Regions from separate parts of the Catenuloplanes sp. NPDC051500 genome, predicted to be linked through region 1. Evidence: riboswitches for the same ligand, from Rfam matches in the RefSeq annotation. Region 1 holds a riboswitch; each other region holds the start of a gene.
The links. A riboswitch is a leader RNA that binds a small molecule or an ion and turns the genes downstream of it on or off. The one in region 1 is predicted to bind cobalamin.
Positions count from the first base shown of each region.

Region 2: it holds a riboswitch for cobalamin, as region 1 does, so the genes downstream of both, metE (5-methyltetrahydropteroyltriglutamate--homocysteine S-methyltransferase) here and ACIA8K_RS17135 (ribonucleoside-diphosphate reductase subunit alpha) in region 1, are expected to answer to the same signal.
Region 3: it holds a riboswitch for cobalamin, as region 1 does, so the genes downstream of both, ACIA8K_RS05540 (CbtB-domain containing protein) here and ACIA8K_RS17135 (ribonucleoside-diphosphate reductase subunit alpha) in region 1, are expected to answer to the same signal.
Region 4: it holds a riboswitch for cobalamin, as region 1 does, so the genes downstream of both, bluB (5,6-dimethylbenzimidazole synthase) here and ACIA8K_RS17135 (ribonucleoside-diphosphate reductase subunit alpha) in region 1, are expected to answer to the same signal.

Region 1 is NZ_JBITDX010000007.1:300,970-306,117, forward strand. Features, by position in the region: gene ACIA8K_RS17130 (ribonucleotide-diphosphate reductase subunit beta) at 1-273, opposite strand, end outside; gene ACIA8K_RS17135 (ribonucleoside-diphosphate reductase subunit alpha) at 311-2,737, opposite strand; cobalamin riboswitch at 2,888-3,110, opposite strand; gene ACIA8K_RS17140 (helix-turn-helix domain-containing protein) at 3,275-4,228, shown strand; gene ACIA8K_RS17145 (cupin domain-containing protein) at 4,245-4,706, shown strand; gene ACIA8K_RS17150 (NADP-dependent oxidoreductase) at 4,703-5,148, shown strand, end outside.
Region 2 is NZ_JBITDX010000011.1:143,049-148,196, forward strand. Features, by position in the region: gene metE (5-methyltetrahydropteroyltriglutamate--homocysteine S-methyltransferase) at 1-1,872, opposite strand, end outside; cobalamin riboswitch at 1,995-2,205, opposite strand; gene ACIA8K_RS23140 (ABC transporter permease) at 2,222-2,929, opposite strand; gene ACIA8K_RS23145 (hypothetical protein) at 2,926-4,431, opposite strand; gene ACIA8K_RS23150 (ABC transporter ATP-binding protein) at 4,428-5,147, opposite strand.
Region 3 is NZ_JBITDX010000002.1:576,342-581,489, reverse strand. Features, by position in the region: gene ACIA8K_RS05550 (ATP-binding protein) at 1-1,277, opposite strand, end outside; gene ACIA8K_RS05545 (CbtA family protein) at 1,724-2,488, opposite strand; gene ACIA8K_RS05540 (CbtB-domain containing protein) at 2,506-2,709, opposite strand; cobalamin riboswitch at 2,742-2,916, opposite strand; gene trmB (tRNA (guanosine(46)-N7)-methyltransferase TrmB) at 2,955-3,620, opposite strand; gene ACIA8K_RS05530 (cellulose binding domain-containing protein) at 3,920-5,005, opposite strand; gene ACIA8K_RS05525 (hypothetical protein) at 5,137-5,148, opposite strand, start outside.
Region 4 is NZ_JBITDX010000008.1:276,281-281,428, forward strand. Features, by position in the region: gene helR (RNA polymerase recycling motor ATPase HelR) at 150-2,324, shown strand; cobalamin riboswitch at 2,339-2,545, shown strand; gene bluB (5,6-dimethylbenzimidazole synthase) at 2,575-3,204, shown strand; gene ACIA8K_RS18875 (TetR/AcrR family transcriptional regulator) at 3,247-3,792, shown strand; gene ACIA8K_RS18880 (DEAD/DEAH box helicase) at 3,863-5,014, opposite strand.

The DNA.
Region 1 (5,148 bases):
CAGGTAGAGGCGGCCTTCCGGCGAGTTGACGTGCTGGTAGAGGTTGAGCACCAGGTTGTTCGCCACGATCGTGTCACCTGTGGCGAAGAACGCGACAAGCCGCGACACCAGGTGCTGTTCGGCCGGGGAGAGCTTGGCCAGGTCCGCGAGGTCGGTGTGCAGGTCCACCTCCTCCACGGTCCAGGTGTTCTTGATGGCGTCTTTGAAGCGGTCGAAGAAGTGCGGGTACTTCATCGGCCTCAGCGTGAGGTCCATTCCAGGGTCAAGAAGCATGATCAAAATCCTTCGGGGGTACGACGAGAGCTGTCGGTTACTGGCAGGCTTCGCACGACTCGGGGTTCTCAAGTGAGCAGGCAAGCGCCTCGTCGTCGGAGACGGTGATCCTGGCGACGCCGGTAATCGGGGCGACGCCGTTGATCGGGGCGGCGCCGGTGATCGGGGTGACCGGGACGGCAGGCGTGACCGCGACCGGTGCCTGCACCGCCACGGTGGCCTGCTGGATGCGCGTCGCCGGGCGGGAGCGCAGGTAGTACGTGGTCTTCAGGCCGGCCTTCCACGCGTACAGGTACATCGAGGAGACCTTGCCGATCGTCGGCGCGCTCATGAACAGGTTGAGCGACTGCGACTGGTCGATGAACGGCCCGCGCGCGGCAGCCAGGTCGATCAGCGCCTTCTGCGGCAGCTCCCACGCGGTCCGGAACAGCGCGCGGACCTCGGCCGGGAGCGCCGTGATGCCCTGCACCGAGCCCTCCGCGCGCCTGATCTCCGCACGGATCGCGTCCGTCCACAGGCCGCGGGACTTCAGCTCGTCCACCAGGTAGGAGTTGATCTGCAGGAACTCGCCGGAGAGCGTCTCGCGCTTGAACAGGTTCGACACCTGCGGCTCGATGCACTCGTAGCAGCCCGCGATCGAGGCGATGGTGGCGGTCGGCGCGATCGCGATCAACAGCGAGTTGCGTACCCCGTGGGCGTTGATTTTGCTCCGCAGCGCGGTCCAGCGCTCAGGCGTACCCTCGATGCCCCAAAGATCTTGTTGAAGTTGACCTTTCGACATGCGCGTGGCGTCGAAGGACGGGTGCGGCCCGAAACGCTCCGCAAGCCCGGCCGACGTCTCCAGCGCGGTCAGGTAGATCTCCTCCGCGATCCGGGTGGAGAGCTCCCGCGCCGCGGCCGAGTCGAACGGCAGGCGCAGCCGGAAGAACACGTCCTGCAGGCCCATCACGCCGAGGCCGATCGGGCGCCAGCGCGGGTTCGACGCGGCGGCCTGCGGCGTCGGGTAGTAGTTGATGTCGATCACCCGGTCCAGGAAGACCACAGCGGTCCGGACCGTCTCGCGCAGCCGCTCCCAGTCGAGCGTGCCGCCGGTGACGTGCGCGCCCAGGTTGACCGAGCCGAGATTGCAGACCGCGGTCTCGTCGTCGCTCGACACCTCGATGATCTCGGTGCACAGGTTGGACAGGTGGACCGTGTTCTCCGGGAGCAGCGTCTGGTTGGCGAGCCGGTTGGACGCGTCCTTGAACGTCATCCAGCCGTTGCCGGTCTGCGCGAGCGTGCGCATCATCCTGCCGTACAGGTCACGGGCCTTGACCGTCTTGGTGACCTTTCCGGCCGCCTCCGCGGCACGGTACGCGCGGTCGAAGTCGTCGCCCCACAGGTCGGGCAGCTCCGGAACCTGGTTCGGGTCGATGAGCGACCAGTCCCCGTCCGCCTCGACGCGGCGCATGAACTCGTCCGGGATCCAGTTGGCCAGGTTCAGGTTGTGCGTGCGGCGCGCGTCCTCGCCGGTGTTGTCGCGCAGCTCAAGGAACTCCTCGATGTCCGGGTGCCACGGCTCCAGGTAGACGCAGGCCGCACCCTTGCGCCGGCCGCCCTGGTTGACGGCCGCGACGCTCGCGTCAAGCGTGCGCAGGAACGGCACGATCCCGTTGGACTGCCCGTTCGTGCCGCGGATCAGCGCGCCGCGCGACCGGATGCGGGAAAACGCGATGCCGATCCCCCCGGCGAACTTCGACAGGTTCGCCACCTGTGCGTACCGCTCGTAGATCGAGTTCAGCTCGTCCTTCGGCGAGTCGACCAGGTAGCAGGACGACATCTGCGAGTGCCGGGTGCCGGAGTTGAACAGCGTCGGAGAGCTCGGGAGGTACGCAAGCGACGCCATCAGCCGGTAGAAGCCGATCGCTTCGTCCACGGTCTGCGACAGTCCACACGCGACCCGCAACAGCCAGTACTGCGGGGTCTCGACGTTCTTCCTGGTGAGCGGGTGGCGCAGCAGGTAGCGGTCCGCGACCGTACGCAGGCCGAAATACTCGAAGCGCATGTCGTTCGCGGTGTCGACGGCGCTGTCGAGCTGTGTGCTGTGTGCTGCGACGAACGCCGCGGTCCCGTCCCCGATCAGCCCCTGCGCGTGGCCGAGCGCGATCGACGCGGAGAACGAGTCGATGCCCTGGCCGCGGACCTCGCCGTCGACCGTGTGGGCGAGCAGCCGGGCCGCCAGCCGCGAGTACTGCGGTTCCTCGCCGATCAGCTCCGCCGCGGTCTGGATCAGGAGCTTGCCCAGTTCCTCCGCGCCGGCGCCGTCGTACAAGCCGCTTATCGTTTTCGTCGCCACCCGCAGCGGATCGACCTCCCCGAGGCCTTGCACCCACCGCTCCACCGCCCGCACGACCCGGTGGAGATCCACCGGTTCCAGCGCGCCGTCGCGCGTACGCACCCGTACCGCCGCGTCAATGACCGTCATGCTCGTCCTGCTCCCTCGCGAGTCCGATTCCCTGGTGGGAGGTCCTCGGACCGCGCGGGCGCAGGCCACCGCTGGGCACGCATGGATTGCGGCCACAGGGGCTGGTCGGCGTCGGCCGTCCCGCGCGGCCTCGAACCACCGCCCCCGTCTGGCGGGCACGGCGCGGCTGGCAGGTCTTCGGACTCGCGGGCGCGCTGCTCACTTCCTACCGGCCGTCGCTTCCCACGCTCGTCGCTGTCGCGGACGGAGCCCAGTGCTTGTGACGGCTTTCGTTCCCACTCACCGCTGCGGGGCAGTCCCGGACTCACACCGGGTTCCCTCTTGCCTCGAACGTCACATACGCCACGCCCGAACCAGCTGCGTGCAACACCATATATGGGTACGCCGCATCCGCAAACCACAACATGTCGTGCCGGGCGTGTCGCTCCCCACCAAATGATCATGCGGCCAGGTCAGCGGCCCGACCGCGATCGTCTCCGCTGTGACCCGCGCCGGACGCCGTGCCCTACCGGACGGGTGTCGCCGTATCGTTGACAGGTGATCGGCAACCTTGAGACGTTCCAGGACGAGTTGGCCGCAAGCGGGTTTCCGCCGCTGGTCAACAAGCTGGCCGGAGCCGACTTCCGGGGACGGGTCGCCACCCGTGACCTCGGGCCGCTGCGGCTGGTCTCCCTCGACACGCCCGAGAGCGCGTGCATCGGGCGGGAGCGCGACGCCTCCGACGGCAAGAACCTGGCGGTCAAGGTGATGGCCCGGGGCCGGACCCGGATCACGCAGGGGCACGGCGACGCCGAACTCGGGCCGGCCGACCTGATGCTGCTCGATCCCACGCGTACGCTCCGGTTCGAGAGCACCGCGGCGACGCACGTCACGATCCTGATTCCGCGCCGGGAGCTCCGGATCCGTCCCGCGCAGATCGACCGGCTCATCGGCGTACCCATCGATGGTAGTCATGGTCCTGGTGCTCTTGTCTCCGTGCTGGCCCGGGAGTCGGCGCGATCGGCGACCGGGTTCCGCGAGGCGGAGGCGCTGCGGTCGGCGGCGGCCGTCATCGAGCTGATCGCTGTCGCACTTGAGGCCCGGCTGGGTGACGAGCGACCGGCCCCCGACGAGAGGCTGCGGAACCGGATCGCCGGCTACATCGAGGCCCGGCTGGCCGATTCCGATCTGTCCCCGCTGAGCATCGCCGCCGCCCACCACATCTCCGTACGCCGGCTGCACAAGCTGTTCGAGGACCAGCCGCTCACCGTGGCGGCCCTGATCCGCAGTCGCCGCCTGGAGCGCTGCCGGGCCGAGCTGTCCGGAAGTGGACATACGGTCACCGCCGTGGCCGCCCGGTGGGGATTCCCCGACCCGACCCACTTCAGCAAGCTCTTCAAGGCGACGTACGGCTACAACGCCCGTGCACTGACAACAAGCAACCGTGCACGGACGACCAGGACGCGCACAACCGGCCCGGAACAGGATGGTGGTCAGCAAGGCAGGCAATAGCAATGGGAGAGAAGTCGTGGCGAAGGTAAACATCGTCCGCCCCGGTGAGGGCGAGATCCTCGGCAGCGGGGCACACCAGATCCGGATCCTTGAGAACGGCGAGCACACCGACCATCGGCTGGGATTCGCCGAGGTCACCATCCCACCGGGCACCCCCAGCCCGTTGCAGCACCGCCACGCCCAGCACGACGAGGGCTTCTACGTGCTGGCCGGAACGTTCCGGTTCACGGTCGGCGAGGACGAGTACGACGCCGGCCCGGGCACCTGGGTCATCGTGCCGACCGGGGCACCGCACACGTTCGCAAACATCGGTGACGTGAACGCGGTCATGCTGAACACGTTCACCCCTGACCTGTACGTGCAGTACTTCCGCGACTTCAAGGCCATGATCGATTCCGGGCAGCCGATCAACGCCGAGACCATGCAACCGCTGTGGAAGAACTACGCCACCGAGATCTCGAACGAATACGCCTCGTGAAGCGCCTCCAGTACGACACCTACGGCGGCCCGGAAGTGATGCGGCTCGCCGAGTTCGCTCCACCACGACCAGGGCCGGACGAGGTTCTCGTCCGCGTCCGGGCCGCGGCCTCCAACGCGCTGGACTGGAAGATGCGCAACGGCGAGATGAAACTGATGACCGGTCGCTCCTTTCCCCGGGCGATGGGCCACGACTTCGCCGGAGTCGTCGAGGCGGTCGGCGCCGGCGTCACCCGCCTGAAGGCCGGCGACGCGGTACTCGGCGCGGCCCGGTTCCGCCAGGCCGGGGCCTTCGCCGAGATGGTGACGGCCCAGGAGAAGTCCGTAGTCCTCAAACCGGCGGACCTCTCCTACGAGCAGGCCGCCGCGCTGCCGACCGTGGGCATGACCGCCTACCAGGCCACCGCGGGGGTACGGCCAGGGCAGGCGGTCTTCGTCAACGG
Region 2 (5,148 bases), on a different contig from region 1:
CACGCCGGAGGTGGCCAGCCGGAACGCGCCGACGGCCCAGTCCAGGTAGGACTTCTGACCGTCGCGGCGCAGCGGAAGCGTCTCGCGCAGCGCCGGCTCGTCGACCTGGATGACCCGGATCCCGGCGCGCTCCAGGTCCGCGGTCTCGTCGCGCAGCGCCAGCGCGACCTGGTTGGCCGTGTCCGCGAGCGGCTGGTCGGTGCGCACGAACGACCAGGCCAGAATCGTGACCGGGCCGGTCAGCATGCCCTTGACCGGCCGGTCGGTGAGCGACTGCGCGTAGGACGACCACTCGACTGTCATAGCGCCCCGCCGCGCTACGTCACCGTAGATGATCGGCGGGCGCACGCACCGCGAGCCGTAGGACTGCACCCAGCCGCCGCTCGTGGCCGCGAAGCCGTCGAGCTGCTCGCCGAAGTACTGCACCATGTCGTTGCGCTCCGGCTCGCCGTGCACGAGCACGTCCAGCCCGAGCCGTTCCTGAAGGCGGATCACGCCGAGGATCTCCGCCCGCATCTGGTTGCGGTAGCCGAGCGGGTCAAGCGTGCCGGCCCGCAGCGCGGCCCGTGCCTTGCGCAGCATCGCGGTCTGCGGGAACGAGCCGATCGTGGTCGTCGGCAGCGGCGGCAGCCCGAGCCGGGCCTGCTGCGCGGCGGCCCGGCCGGCATAGGCACCGCGCCGGGAGTCCTCCGGCCGCAGCGCGTCGAGGCGGGCGCGGACCCCGTCGTTGCGCCAGGCCGCGGGCGGCGGGCCGAGTGGCTCGGGCAACGCACCGGCCGCCCCGGCCAGCGCCACCACCTCGTCAACCTTCTGCCTGGCGAAGGCGAGCCGTTTCCGCAGCTCAGGAGCAAGATCCAATTCAAGATCGAGATCCACGGGTACGTGCAGGAGCGAACACGACGTGGCCACCGCGACCTCGCCCGCAAGCCCGGTGAGCGTGGCCAGCCGCGCCGCCGCCGTGCGCAGATCCGTGCGCCACACGTTGTGCCCGTCGACCACCCCGGCCACGATCGTCTTCTCCCGCGCGTTCCCGGCCGCCGCGAGCGCGTCCAGGTTGCCCGGCCCGGCGACCAGGTCCAGGCCGACCGCCTCGACCGGCGTGTCAAGCAACGCGGGCAGCGCGTCACCGAGCTCGCCGAAGTAGGTCGCGACGAAGATGCTCGGCCGGCGTGCGACCGCGGCGAGCGCGATGTAGACCGCCCGGAGCGCGTCGATCTCCTCCGCGGTACGGTCGGCCGCGTAGGCGGGCTCGTCCAGCTGCACCCAGCGCACGCCCGCCGCGGCCAGCTCGCGCAGGATGTCCGCGTAGACGGCGACCAGGTCGTGCAGCCTGTCGAACGGCCGGAACCCGCCCGGTGCGCCCTCCGCCGCCTTCGCCAGCAGCAGGAACGTGGCCGGCCCGACGAGCACCGGCCGGCTGTCGATGCCGAGCGCGCGGCTCTCCGCGTACTCACGCAGCGCCTTTGTGGGTGTGGCTGTGAAGACCGTGTCCGGGGCGATCTCCGGGACCAGGTAGTGGTAGTTCGTGGCGAACCACTTGGTCATCTCCAGCGGCGGCTGCGCGTCCGTGCCACGCGCCATCGCGAAGTACGTGTCGAGGTCGCTGAGGCCCAGCCCGGCGAACCGCGCCGGGACCGCACCGACCGCCACCGCCGTGTCGAGCACGTGGTCATAGTAGGAGAACGTGTTGGACGGGATCGCCTCGATCCCCGCCTCACGAAGCGTGCGCCAGACGTCCGCGCGCAACCCCGCGGCGATCTGGTCGAGCTGCCCGGCGTCGATGCGGCCGGCCCAGTAGGCCTCGACCGCCCTCTTCAGCTCGCGATCCGGGCCGATGCGCGGATAGCCGAGCACCGTGGTGTGACCGAACATGTGAAACCTTCCCTCGAGGTCGGCGGACCCGTCGGAAAGGCTGGGTGAGGCACGGCGGCCGGTCTGCGCCTCCGGTGACCCGCCCTGGCCCTCCCGAGGGACCGTCGGCAGCGCACACCGGTCCCGGTGTACGCGGTGCGGGCAGGTCTTCGGACTCGTGGGCGCGTCACTCGTTCCTACCGGCCGTCGCTTCCCAGGCTCCGATTGCGGAGCCCAGTGCTTGATGACGGCTTTCGTTCCCACTCACCGCTGCGGGGCAGTCCCGGTTTCCCACCGGGTTCCCTCTTACGACGCCGTGGGCGACCACGGCGAACCAGCACTGCCCGACATCCTACGGCCTCGGCACCGCTCAGGCGTCCCGGCGGTGCAGGACCACCGCCCCGATGACAAGCGACGCCACGGACCACGCGGCCAGCACACCGAGACCGGCCCACGGCGTGATCGGCGGGCCCGTCGTCGCCTGGACGGACAGGCCGGACGGCATGGGGGCGAAGCGGCGCAGGGCCCGCTGTGTGTCCGGGTCGGTGACGGTCGTGGCGATCAGTGGGGGCGCGTAGAGCAGCACCAGCACCAGCACGACCGCGGCCGAGGTCGCCGGGTCCCGGAGCGCCGCGACGACGCCGAGCGCCAGCAGTCCGATCAGGATCAGGTAGAGCACCGACCCGGCGGCGGCGCGCAGCCCGGGACCGCCGACGGGCAGGATCGCGCGGCCGGCGGCCAGGCAGCCGAGCACCGCGAGCCCGCCCGTGACAAGCGTCGACGCGCTCACCACGAGAGCCTTGACCCCGAGAACCACAAGCCGCCGGGGTACGGCGGTGAACGTCGTCCGCAGCGATCCCCCGAGGACCGAGACCGCCAGCAGCACCACGAGCGCCTGCCCGAGCCGCACCCCGGCCAGGGTAAGCGCCGCCGGGTCGAGACCGCACTCGTTGCGCGGGCACGCGGCGACCGCGAGCAGGCTGACAAGCACTGTCACCGCCACGATGGACGGCAGCAACAGGTGGACGGCGGGCTCGGTGCGCAGCCGCGTCCACTCCGCGTGCAGGGCCGGGATCACAGGTCGGCCCGCCGCAGCCGCACGCCCGCCAGGACGAGCGTGAGCGTGGCGTACCCGGCCAGCACCGCGAGCCCGCCCCAGGCCGGCAGCGGGAAGTACCCGGCCATCGGCACGTAGTTGGCGATCACGTGGGCGTACGCCGGCTCGGTCTGCTGCACCGCGAAGGCCGCGGCGGGAGTGACCCGCAGCAGCCACTGCGACGCCCCCGCGGGCAGCCCGCCCACAACCGCCGCAAGGTACGGCAGCACGACAACCGCGACGGCCAGCCCGGCCGCGGGCAGGCTGCGCCGGACCAGCGCACCGAGCCCGAGGGCGAGCAGCGCCACCCCGGCGGTCAGCAGCCCCACCGTGAGCGACAGCGTGACCACGTCCGGGACCGGCAGGAACGGCCTCCGGGACCCGTTGGCGTGGAGCACCCGTTCCGCGACCGGCACGACGAACGCGGCGGCGGCAGTCCCGGCGGCGAACATGGCCGCGCCGAGCACCGCGGCCTTCGCGAGCAGGATCCGGGCGCGGCCGGGGGCGGTCAGCGCGGTCACGCCGACCAGGCCGAGGCGCAGTTCCGCGGTGATGAACTGGACGGCCACGACGATCACCACGATCAGGCCGATGACCAGGCCGAGCAGCGTCATCTGGGTGCCGGGTCCCTCGCCGGCGAGGGGTGCGATGTCGCCGTTGCCGCTGACCGTCCAGACGCCTGCGGACTCCTCCGCGCTGCCGGGGTGGTGGACGGGGCCGTCCGGTTCGGGGTCGGCGCCGACGTCGTCGCGCAGCCACCCGCCGCCGGGTACGGCCCCGGTCAGGCCGAGATTGTCGAACGTGGCGGTGGTCGTGGACAGGCGGGCCTGAGCGGTGCCGCCGCCGACGCCGTTGTGCACGGTCAGGTCGCTCGGCGAGGTGACGAACAGCCCGATCTCGACCGGGCCGGTGAGCGTGGCGGTCCCGACCCGGGTCCAGGTGACGCCGTCGGCGGACTCCTCGCCGGTGAGCGTGCCGCCCACCCGGGTCAGCCGCAGCCAGCGTGGCGCGCCTGTGGACACGGCGCCGGGCAGGCCCGCGACGTCGTGGACGAAGTCGTGCTGGAGGCGTACCCCGTGCTCGGCGGTGGTCATCAGCGCCACGTAGCCGGAGCCTTCAGTAGTGCCGCGCTTGGCGATGATCCCGGCCTTCGCCCACGGGACCAGGCCGGGGACGATCGTGTCGTGGTTCGGCGGCGGGTAGGTGATGATCCCGGTCATCGAGGTCACCCGGACCGTGATCGTGCCGTCCCCGGGCAGGGGCTTGTGCACGAAGTAGAATTTGTCGCGCACGGATTCGCCGCCCGGCCCGGCCGGGGGTGTCGGGCACTCGACGTCGACGGTGCCCTTGGAGCAGACAGACACGCTGTTCGCGGCGACGAACAGGCCCAGGCCGACGATCAGCGCGGCCGTGGCGACGGTGCCGAGCACCAGGCCGCGTACCGTGCGGAATTTCGTCAACTCCGCGTGCAGGAGCCGGCTCATCGGTAGTCCACCTCGTCCCGGGTCAGCGCGAAGTAGGCGTCCTCCAGCGAGTCCGCGCCCGCGACCAGGTCGGCCACCGTGGTGTCGGCCAGGACCCGGCCCCGGCCGGCGACCACCACGTGCGCGGCGATGTGCTGCAGCTCGCTCATCAGGTGGCTTGAGACAAGCACGGCCCGCCCCTGACCGGCGAGGCCGGCCAGCAGCCCGCGCATCCACACGATCCCCTCCGGGTCGAGGCCGTTGAACGGCTCGTCGAGCATCAGCATCGGTGGGTCGCCGAGCAGCGCGGCGGCGATCCCGAGGCGCTGCCGCATGCCGAGCGAGTAGGCACCGGCCCGGCGGCGTCCCACCTCGGCAAGCCCGGTCAGCGCTAGCACCTCGTCGACCCGGCGGGCCGGGAAGCCCTGCGAGTGGGCCAGCCAGAGCAGGTGGTTGCGGGCGGTCCGGCTCGGCTGGACCGCGCCCGCGTCGAGCAGCGCGCCGACCTGGGTGAGCGGCCGGCGCAGGGTGCCGTAGCGGACGCCGCCGACGAGCGCGGCGCCGGAGTCCGGCGCGACCAGGCCGAGCACGACGCGCATCGTGGTGGACTTGCCGGCGCCGTTCGGGCCGACGAAGCCTGTGACGTGCCCCGGCCGTACCGTGAAGGACATGTCGTTCAGGGCGGTGGTCCGCCCGTAGCGTTTGCGGAGGCCGGTGACCTCGATCGTGGATTCCATG
Region 3 (5,148 bases), on a different contig from region 1:
AGCGTGCCGGTGCCGGACCGGACCGGGATGGCGAGCGCGGCGTGCAGCTGGGACGTCTCGATGGTGTCCGCGGGCAGCAGCGCGGTGCCGTCGGCCAGGTCGCGGATCCAGACCGGCTCGCCGGTGAGCCAGGCCTTGCCGGAGAGGCCCTGCCCGTACGCGAGCTGGTCCGGCACGTGCATCTCCGCCACGCTGCCCGGCGCGCTCCAGTGCGCGGCACTCCGCAGCACGCCGCCGGGGCCGTCGACAAGCCACAGCTCCGCGTGCGCCCAGCCGAGCGTGGCGACCACCGCCTCCAGCACCCGCGGCCCGGCCTCCTCCGCGCTCGACGCCTCGGCAAGCGCGGACGTGACGGCCAGCTCGCAGGCGCGGAACCGCTCGGTGCGCTTGAGCTCTGTGACGTCCTGCAGTGCGATCACGGCGCCGAGCCGGGTGCCGCCCGCGTCCGAGATGGGTTGTCCGTCGACGAGCAGCACGCGTGGGCGTTCGAGGGCCGGGCCGGCCAGCACCTCGAGCCCGTGCAGCTCCTCGCCGCGGAACGCGCGGGAGAGCGGCGTGTCGTCCGGCGCCATCGGCCGCCCGTCCGCGTGCCGCAGCCCGAAGTCGAGCGGGTGACCGCCGGGCGCGAACGGCGCCGGCGTGCGCCCGGTGAACCGCAGCATCGCCGCGTTGATCAGCACGCGACGGCCGTCCGCGTCGCAGGCGACCACGCCGTCGTGCAGGTTGTCGAGCACGGCGTCCAGGAAGCGCCGGTGCCGGTCCGTGGTCTGCCGGGCCTCGCGCTCCGCGACGACAGTGCCGCACACCTCGGCCGCGTGCCCGACCATCGACTGCTCGGCCGCGGTCCAGTCGCGCGGCCGGTAGTCGACCACGGCGCAGACGCCGACGATCGCGCCGGCCCGGGAGCGGACCGGATATCCGAGGTAGGCGCGGGCGGCGGCCAGCCGGATCGGCGCGTCCGGCGGGACCCGCTCGTCGTCCTCGACGTCGTGCACCACAAGCGGGCTCCCCGAGTCGAGGATCAGGCCGGCAAGCGTGGACGCCGCAGGCACGGCGCCGAGGCCGGCCCACGCGTCCGGCAGCGCATATCCGCCGCTCATCAGCGCGCGCCGGTCCTCAAGCAGCTGCACCAGGCCGGTCGGTGCGTTCGCGACCCTGGCGGCCAGCTCGGCGATCCGGTCCGCGGCGTCCGGGACCAGCGAGCGGCGGGAGAGGTCCACCCAGTCGGCGTCCGTGTCGCCGGGCGCCGTCACGGCGATGCTGCCCGTCGTCGTCACCGTCCTGATCCTCCCGTTTTTCGCCGCTCCTGCGCCCTCAGACTAATGCCGTGAGACACGTCAAAACCGGCAATTCACAGACGCGAGGGTACGACCCGAGCGTGACCCGGCCCGCTCAGAGGCAAGCCCGGCCGTCGTCGCTGATGCCGCTCACCGCGCCGCCACGCTGCCGCGCTCACGCGCGACGGATGAGCTGGATCCGTCCTCGGCACGCCCGCGCGCGCCGGGTCCCAGGCCGGTCGGGGAGTGCGGGCGGTTGTCCCGGGCACCCGCGCTCACCAGGTTCAGGCCGGTTGGGCGTGCGGGCGGTTGTCCCGGCACACGCTCGACGTGTTCCGGCCTGATCGGGGCGCGCGGCGATCAGGTGGGGAGGTCCGCGCGCGCGGTCCGCACAGCGAACGGGGTGCTCCGGCGAGAACACCGGAGCACCCCGATCGAGCGTTGCCTCACGCGGAAGCGGTCGCCTCCACGTCGCGGACGGTTCTCGCCGGGCGCGGCGTGAGCAGCAGGCCAAGCGTCGCGCCGATGGCCGCCCACATCGCGGCCAGCTCGGCAAGCGACGCGACCCGGAAGTCCCAGATCAGCTGCGGTGACACGTCCGCCGGGATCTCTCCGGTGGCGGCCGGCCAGATGACCAGGATCAGCGCGTAGCCGACGAGGCCGGTCAGCACGCCGCCGGTCACCGCGACCGGCCCGGACTGCCCGCGGGCCAGCAGCACCTGACGGACCAGCACGGCAAGCCAGGCGATCGCCGCGGCGGCCGCGATCAGTGACAGGTACTGCGCGGTGCGGGCGTCCACCGTGTCCGGGTCGCCGACCGCGGGCGGGTTCGCCGGGTACTTCAGCGCCGGTACCAGTGCGAACGCGACGAAGCCGAGGAACGCGAGCAGCGTGGCCCGGCCGAAGTCGGTCCGGCCGGGCAGCCGGTGCCGCACCTTCGCGAACACCACGGCGAGCACAAGCGCGAGGCAGACCGCGACAGCGATCGCGGCGACCATGCCGCCGATCACCTGCATGGTCCGGCCGACCAGCTCGGGTTCGGCGGGCTCGGCTGCGGTGCGGGCCTCCTCGACGGCGAGCGCGCGTTCGATGACCGGCTCGACCACGAAGAACGCGACGAGGGAGGCAGCCACCCCGCCGGCGACGCCCGCGAGGGCGCCACGCCGGAGGATGCCGCCGAGCGTCGGTGAGGACACTATGGGCGTGGTCATGTCGGAGTGCCCCGCGCTCAGTGGCAGGGGACGCCGAGCGCGTGCCGGCCGTCGTGGGTGAACTCGTGCAGGTACGCCGCGACCTGGCCGGTGGTGACCAGCCCGTTCTCCTGGAGAAGCAGGTAGAACACGATGAGCGCGACGGCCGCGAGCAGCCAGGCGAGCAGCGGGACCCTGATCGGGGCGACCGCGGCGGTGGGAGCGGAACTGGCAGACGGCATGATTGTTGATCCTCTCGTCCATGCCTCGTGGCGATGTGATGCGGCGCCACGGCCGGTCTCCTGGCTCCCGGATCAACACGCCCGTTCCTGCCTTCCCAGACCCGAAGGTCCGGTGGCGAGGGTGGAACGGGCACTTCCCGGTCACAGTGGCGAGGACCACGCCGGATTTACACCGGCTTCCCGAGCACCGTGGCCTGCGCAGCTTACGCCCGGTGAAAATCGCGCGACAAGAGGAGGTGATCTATCTACAACTGTTGCTGCTCCTCATCGGTGGCGGAGCGGTAGAAGATCATGTCGTAGATGCGGCGATGCGCGGTGACGCCCCGGCGCTCGAACTTGGTCATCGGCCGGTGCTCGGGCCGTGGCGCATAACGGTCGAAGCCGTTCGTCAGGCCCGGTTCCGCGGTAAGGCTCTCCATCATGGACTGTGCGTAATCCGCCCAGTCGGTGGCGCAGTGCAGCGTGCCGCCCGGGCGCAGCCGGGAGCGGAGCAGCCCGAGGTGTGCGGGCTGGATCAGCCGGCGCTTGTGGTGCCGCGCCTTGGGCCACGGGTCCGGGAAGAAGACGTGGATCGCGTCGAGCGAGGCGGGCGCCAGCTGGTGCCCGACGAGCGTGACCGCGTCGCCGAGCGCCACCCGCACGTTGGTCAGCCCGCGGCGCTCGCTCATCGCCAGCAGATTGCCCACGCCGGGCGTGTGCACCTCGACCGCCAGGTAGTCGCGCCCCGGGTCGGCCGCGGCCATCGCCACTGTCGCCTCGCCCATGCCGGACCCGATCTCCAGCACGACCGGCGCCTCGCGGCCGAACAGCGCGGCCAGGTCGAGCGGCAGCGCGTCGGCCGGGTCGAGCGGCACGTCGACGCCGTGGCTCTCCCAGAGGCGCTCCATCGCGTCGTGGTGCTTCGGACTCATCCGCCCCCGCCGGGGATGGAACGTCCGCACCCGGCCGTGCGGCAGCGCGTTGATCTGCTCGGCCAGGCCGGTGATCTGGTCGTCAAGCACACCCAGCTGGTCGGCAAGCCCCAGCTGGTCGGCAAGACCCGTGTGGTCCGCAAGCCCCGTCTGGTCCGCAAGCCCCGTGAGGTGGAGCGTTGCGTCAAGATCAGTGTTCGTCTCGATACTCATCAGACCCCAGACAATACCCAGGGGGTACGACAGAAGCGCAGCTCCCGCCGTACCCCCTTTCGGGTTTGGTGGTGTTTTGTAGTTGTTTATCCGAAAGTGCAGGTGGCGGTAGTTGTCGGATTACTCCCCGTCCACGACCCGATGAACCCGACCGTGGCATTCCCACCCGGCGGCAGCACGCCGTTCCAGGCCGCGTTGCCGACCGAGACGTCCGCACCCGACTGGGTGACCACGCCGCCCCAGGACTGGGCCACCTGCTGCCCGGCGCCGAACGTGAACCGCGCGGTCCACGAGCGGCTGGCCGTGACGCCGGAGTTCGCCACCGTCAACTCGCCCTGGAAGCCGCCCTGCCACTGACCTGTCACCCGGTAGGAGGCGGTGCATCCGGCCGCGGGCGTCGGCGTCGGCGTGGGCGCAGGGCTGCCGGTCCCGGTCGGCGTCGGGGTCGGCTGGGTACCGGTCAGCGCCTGGACTAGCGGGGGATACCACCGGTTGGCGATCTTGACGTCGCCGGCCGCGTTCGGATGCACGCCGTCGCTGGTGTCAGTGGCCGGCACGAACCCGGTCCACTGGTCGACCACGGTGACCGGCGAGGCCGCTGTCGTCCGGGACGCGGCCCACGCCGGGATCGCCGCGTTGAACGCCACGGTCCGCGCCGCGCACTCGGTGCAGCTCGGCGGGTCGACCGGGATGATCTGCGCGACCAGGATGCGCATGGCGGGGTTGCTGGCACGCATCTGGTCCACGAGCGTGCTGAACGCCGCCAGGATCGTGGCCGGCGCGATGTTGCTCCAGACGTCGTTCGTGCCCAGATGCATGATCACGACGTCCGGATCGGTGGCGGCGAGCCAGCCCGGGAGCAGCGACTGGTTCGCGATGTTCGTGGCCAGGTAGCCGCCGTGGCCCTCGTTCTCACCGTCGTAGACGAAGCCGCAGCCCTGCGCCGGCAGCGTACCCACGAAATCGGTGTTTGTGTATCCGGCCGCCTGCAACTTCTGCCAGAGCAACGCGCGCCAGCAGCCGGGCGAGCCGGTGATCGAGTCGCCGAGCGCCATGATGCGCACCGGGTCGGCCGCCAGCGCTCCGGCCGGTGCGGGCCGGATCATGAGCAGGGTGAGGGCGACCGCGCACAGGGTGGCGGCGGTCGCGAAGAGACGTGTTCTGGGGGACATGGTTCAGCTCCGAACGGGCTCGCTGCGAATGAGGCAGCGTGGCGACGCTCCCGCCGCTGGTGGTGGAAGGCTTGCCCTGCCTCCCGCACGACGGGCCCGAACGGCTCCGGAGATATTTTGTTTCTTCTATGTCAGCTTTTCAA
Region 4 (5,148 bases), on a different contig from region 1:
CGACTGCCGGGCATAAAAAAGGGCGGAAGGGAGACCCTCATCCGCCATTTCTAACTTATATCAGAGATGGGGTCTTGCCGCAAGACCCTATTCCTCCTGCACAATCGCTTGTCGAAGCCGTGAACACGGCATTTGAGGGGATTGTGCACATGCAGACCACCGCCAGCGCCTTCGCGCTGCCCGACCACCTCTCGGCCAAGGCCGATCCCGCACTGATCGCCGACGACGAGCGCCACTTCGCCGCCATGTCCGCCTCGATGAGCGCCCAGATCGACGACCTCTCCACCCGCCTCGACGCGGAGCGGAAGAACGCCGCCGGCCGCGGCCGCCAGGCCGTGGACCGGGACGAGGAGGTCAAGCGCCTCACCGCCCGCCTGCGCACGCTCCGCCGCTACAGCCTCGACCTCTGCCTCGGCCGAATGATCGCCGACGCCGACGCTGCCGACGCTGCCGACGCTGCCGACGCTGCCGACGCCACCGCCACCGCCACCGCCGACACCGATGCCGCCGACATCGATGCCGTCTACATCGGCCGGCTCGGCCTGACCGATGGCACCGGGCGTCGCCTGCTCACCGACTGGCGCTCGCCGGCTGCCGAGCCGTTCTTCGGTGGTACCCACAAGAACCCGATGGGCCTCGCGAGTCGCCGCCGCTACCGGTGGACGCGCGGCCGGATCACCGACTATTGGGACGAGGTCTTCACCCCGGATGCCCTTGACGGCCATGCCGCCCTCGACGACCAGTCCGCTTTCATCGCCAGCCTCGGCGGAAGCCGTTCGGCGCGCATGCGGGACGTGCTCGGCACCATCCAGGCGGACCAGGACGCGATCATCCGGGCCGGCTCCGGCGGCGCGCTTGTCGTGGACGGCGGTCCCGGGACCGGCAAGACCGTCGTGGCGTTGCACCGGACCGCCTATCTGCTCTACAGCGATCCGCGTCTCGGGCTTGGCAATCGCCGCGGCGGCGTGTTGTTCGTCGGCCCGCACGAGCCGTACCTCGCGTACGTCTCGGACGTGCTGCCGAGCCTCGGCGAGGACGACGTGCAGACCTGCACGCTGCGTGATCTGGTCCCGGAGGGTGCCGCGGCGGTCGTCGAGACGGATCCGGAGGTGGCGCGCCTGAAGTCGGGCACCGGGATGCTGACGGCCGTCGAGAACGCGGTCCGGTTCTACGAGGAGCCGCCGAGGTCCGGGACGGCCGGGCCGCATGTCACCCCGCAGGACTGGGCGGCCGCGTTCGAGGCCGCGGACGGCACGCCGCACAACGAGGCCCGCGAGCTGATCCGGGACGAGCTGGTCGCGATTCTGGTCGACCGCGACGACGCGGACCCCGGCGAGCTTCGCCGTGATGAGGAGCTGCGCGCCGCGCTGCACCGGGCCTGGCCGATGCTCGACGCCGCCGATCTGGTGGCCGATCTGTGGTCGGTCCCGGCCTTTCTGCGGCGGTGTGCACCCTGGCTGAGTCACGAGGAGGTGGCGACGCTGCAACGGCGGGACCGTACCTGGACCACCGCCGACCTGCCGCTGCTTGACGCGGCCCGCCGGCGGCTTGGCGACGCGGGGGCGGACCGGCGGGAACAGCTGCGGAGGGCGGCGGTGGCGGCCCGGCGGTCCCGGATGGCGACGGTCATCGACGATCTGATCGACTCCGCGGCCTACGACGACGGCGAGGGCCTGATGAAGATGCTTGTCCAGAAGGATCTGCACGAGGTGCTTGTCGACGGGGCCGTGCTGCCCGGCGGGGATCGGGACGCGCTGGCCGGCCCGTTTGCCCACGTCGTGGTGGACGAGGCGCAGGAGTTGACCGACGCGGAGTGGCAGATGCTGTTGCTGCGCTGCCCGTCCCGCAGTCTGACCATCGTCGGCGACCGTGCCCAGGCCCGCCGCCCGTTCACCGAGTCCTGGCAGGAGCGGCTCACCCGGGTGGGCCTGCACCGGATCTCGATCGCCGAGCTGAACGTCAACTACCGCACGCCGGCCGAGATCATGGCCGAGGCTGAGCCGGTCATCCGCGCGGCCCTGCCGGACGCGAACGTGCCGAACTCGATTCGCAGCAGCGGCCTCCCGGTCGTACACGCGGCGGTCGAAGATCTTGATCTGGTTCTTGAGATGCACCTGCACGAGGACGGCATCGCCGCCGTCATCGCGAGCGAAACCTTCCACAAGGGCCACGGGGGTACGCCGAGGGCGCGCGCCCTGACGCCGGAGCTGGCCAAGGGCCTGGAGTTCGACCTAGTGATCCTGATCGACCCCGGGGCCTGGCCGGCCGTGGACCGCTATGTCGCCATGACGCGTGCCACCCGGCAGCTGGTGATCCTGACCTGACGTAGGCTGCCGGTGGCACGAATCTGTTGCGAGGTGCCCCTTCCGTGCGCGGCGGGGGAGAATCTGGGAAGCCGGTGCGAGTCCGGCACGGGCCCGCCGCGGTGACCGGGGAGCTGCCGTCCACGCGTGAGAGCGCAGCCACTGGCCGATGAGGCTGGGAAGGCGGGCGGTGAGGTGACGATCCGGAAGTCCGAAGACCGGCCTCGCGCTGAGGTGGCCCTTCGGGGCCGGAGCACAGCGGGAGCCTGTGATGAGCAATGACCTGTACGAGATCATCCACCGTCGCCGGGACGTGCGGGGCGAGTTCACTGGTGAGCCGCTGCCGGAGGCGACGCTCGACCGGATCCTGGCCGCGGCGCACGCGGCGCCGAGCGTCGGGCTGTCGCAGCCGTGGGACTTCGTGGTGATCCGGAGCCGGCCGGTGCGGGAGGCGTTCCACGCGCATGTGCGGCGGGAGCGTGAGGTGTTCGCGGCGACGCTTGACGGGGAGGCGGCGGGCCGGTTCGCCCGGATCAGGATCGACGGGGTGCTGGAGTCGACGCTATCCATTGTGGTCACGTACGACGCCGAGCGTGGCGGCCCGGCGGTGTTGGGCAGGCATGCGATCGCGGACGCCGGGCTCTACTCCTCCTGCCTGGCCATTCAGAATCTGTGGCTGGCCGCGACCGCGGAGCGACTCGGCGTCGGCTGGGTGTCGTTCTACCGGGAGGAGTTCGTGCGGGAGCTGCTCGGCATCCCGGCCGGGATCCGCCCGGTCGCGTGGCTGTGCCTCGGTCCGGTCACCCGCCTGCACGACGTGCCGGACCTGGAGCGACACGGCTGGCGTACCCGCCGCCCGCTGTCCCTGGCCCGCCACACCGACCGCTGGGGCGCTCAGTGACGGCCGTGAAAGACCGAACGTTCTATCCGGTATGATGGCCGGATGAGGGAACCCAGGACGTCCGAGGCGCGTGCCCGGCTGCTCGCCACCGCGACCCGGATCTTCTACACCGAGGGCATCCACTCCGTCGGCATCGACCGGATCGTGGCCGAGGCGCAGATCACCCGGGCCACGCTCTACCGGCACTTCCCCGGCAAGGAGGACCTGGTCGTCGCGTACCTGACCGAGGCCGACCAGGCCATCCGCGCCCACGTGGAGCGGGCGCGGGCGGACGGGCTGACGCCCGTGGAGGTGGCACGGGCGATAGCGCACGGCATCGCGGACGACATCCGCACGCCCGGTTTCCGCGGCTGCGCGTTCCTGAACGCGGCAAGCGAATATCCCGACCCCGCCCACCCGGTGCATCAGGCCGTGCTCGTGCACCGGCAGTGGTTCCTGGACACGGTCTCGGAGCTGCTTCCCGAGCCCGCGGCCCGGCACTTCGTGCTGTTGCGCGACGGCGCGATGGCGTCCGGCTGCCTCAACGACCCGCAGTCGGTCTGTGAGACGTTCCTGCTCGGCGTGGAAGGCATCCTGACGACGGCCTGAGGAACAAAAAACTCTGCGGGGGTACGGGCCGCGGCCCGTACCCCCGCAGAGTTTGTGTGCTCGGTGGTTTCTAGGCGGGGATCAGCGCCGGGTGACCGGGCGTGACCGCGTCGAAGTCCGGGCGGATGCCGGCCTGGGTGAGCAGCCGGTGCACCTCGCGGCGCTGCTCCGGGAAGACGAGCGTGAAGACCGTGCCGGACCGGCCGGCGCGCGCGGTGCGGCCGCCCCGGTGCAGGTAGTCCTTGCCGTCCGCGGGCGGATCCACGTTCACGACGAGGTCGAGCTCGTCGATGTGGATGCCGCGCGCCGCCACGTTCGTCGCCACCAGGATTGTCGCGGTGCCGGCGCGGAACTGCTCAAGCGCGCGGGTGCGCTGGTTCTGCGAGCGTCCGCCGTGCAGCGCGACCGCCGGGAGGCCTGTCGCGCTCAGCCGGGTGGCCAGCCGGTCCGCAGCCCGCTTGGTCGCGACGAACATGATCGACCGCGGGTTGCGGGCCGCGATGTCTGCCGCGATCGCCAGCTTGTCTCCGGCCGCCACCTCGAGCAGGTGGTGCCGCATCGTGGTGACGCTGCCGGTGGGCGGGTCGACGCCGTGCGTGACCGGCTCGGTGAGGAACCGCCTGACCAGCCGGTCCACGGCCTTGTCGAGCGTGGCGGAGAACAGCATGCGCTGCCCGTTCCGCGGGGTCTGGTCGAGCAGCGCGCTGACCTGCGGCAGGAAGCCGATGTCGGACATCTGGTCGGCCTCGTCGATGACCGTCGTGGTCACCTGGTCGAGGCGGCACTGACCGGCCTTCACCAGGTCGGCGAGGCGACCCGGGGTGGCGACCACGATCTCGACGCCACGCGCAAGCGTCTGCGCCTGCGCGGCGGCGGAGAGACCGCCGACCACTGTGGCCATCCGCAGCCGCAGTGCGGACGCGTAGGGGGTCAGCGACGCGGTCACCTGCTGGGCCAGCTCGCGGGTCGGCGCCAGGATGAGCGCCAGCGGCGCACGGCTGACGGCCTTCTTGCCGTCGAGCAGCGTGAGCAGCGGAAGCCCGAAGGCGAGCGTCTTGCCCGAACCGGTACGGCCACGGCCGAGCACATCCCGGCCGGCCAGCGCATCGGCCAGCACTGCGGACTGTATGGGGAACGGGGTGGTGAGCCCGTTGCGGTGCAACGCCTTGGCGAGACCGGGTGCCAGCGGCAGGTCGGCGAACGTGCCGGCGCCGGTGGGCATCGGGGTCGTGACGACAACCTGGGCGGGCGGAGCGGAAGCCTCGATGGGCTTGCGCGGCGGGCGCCGACGGCCACGCCGGGGGGAGGACACAGTACCTGCGGTCATATGTCTGCAGATGCCTTTCTTGGACACGG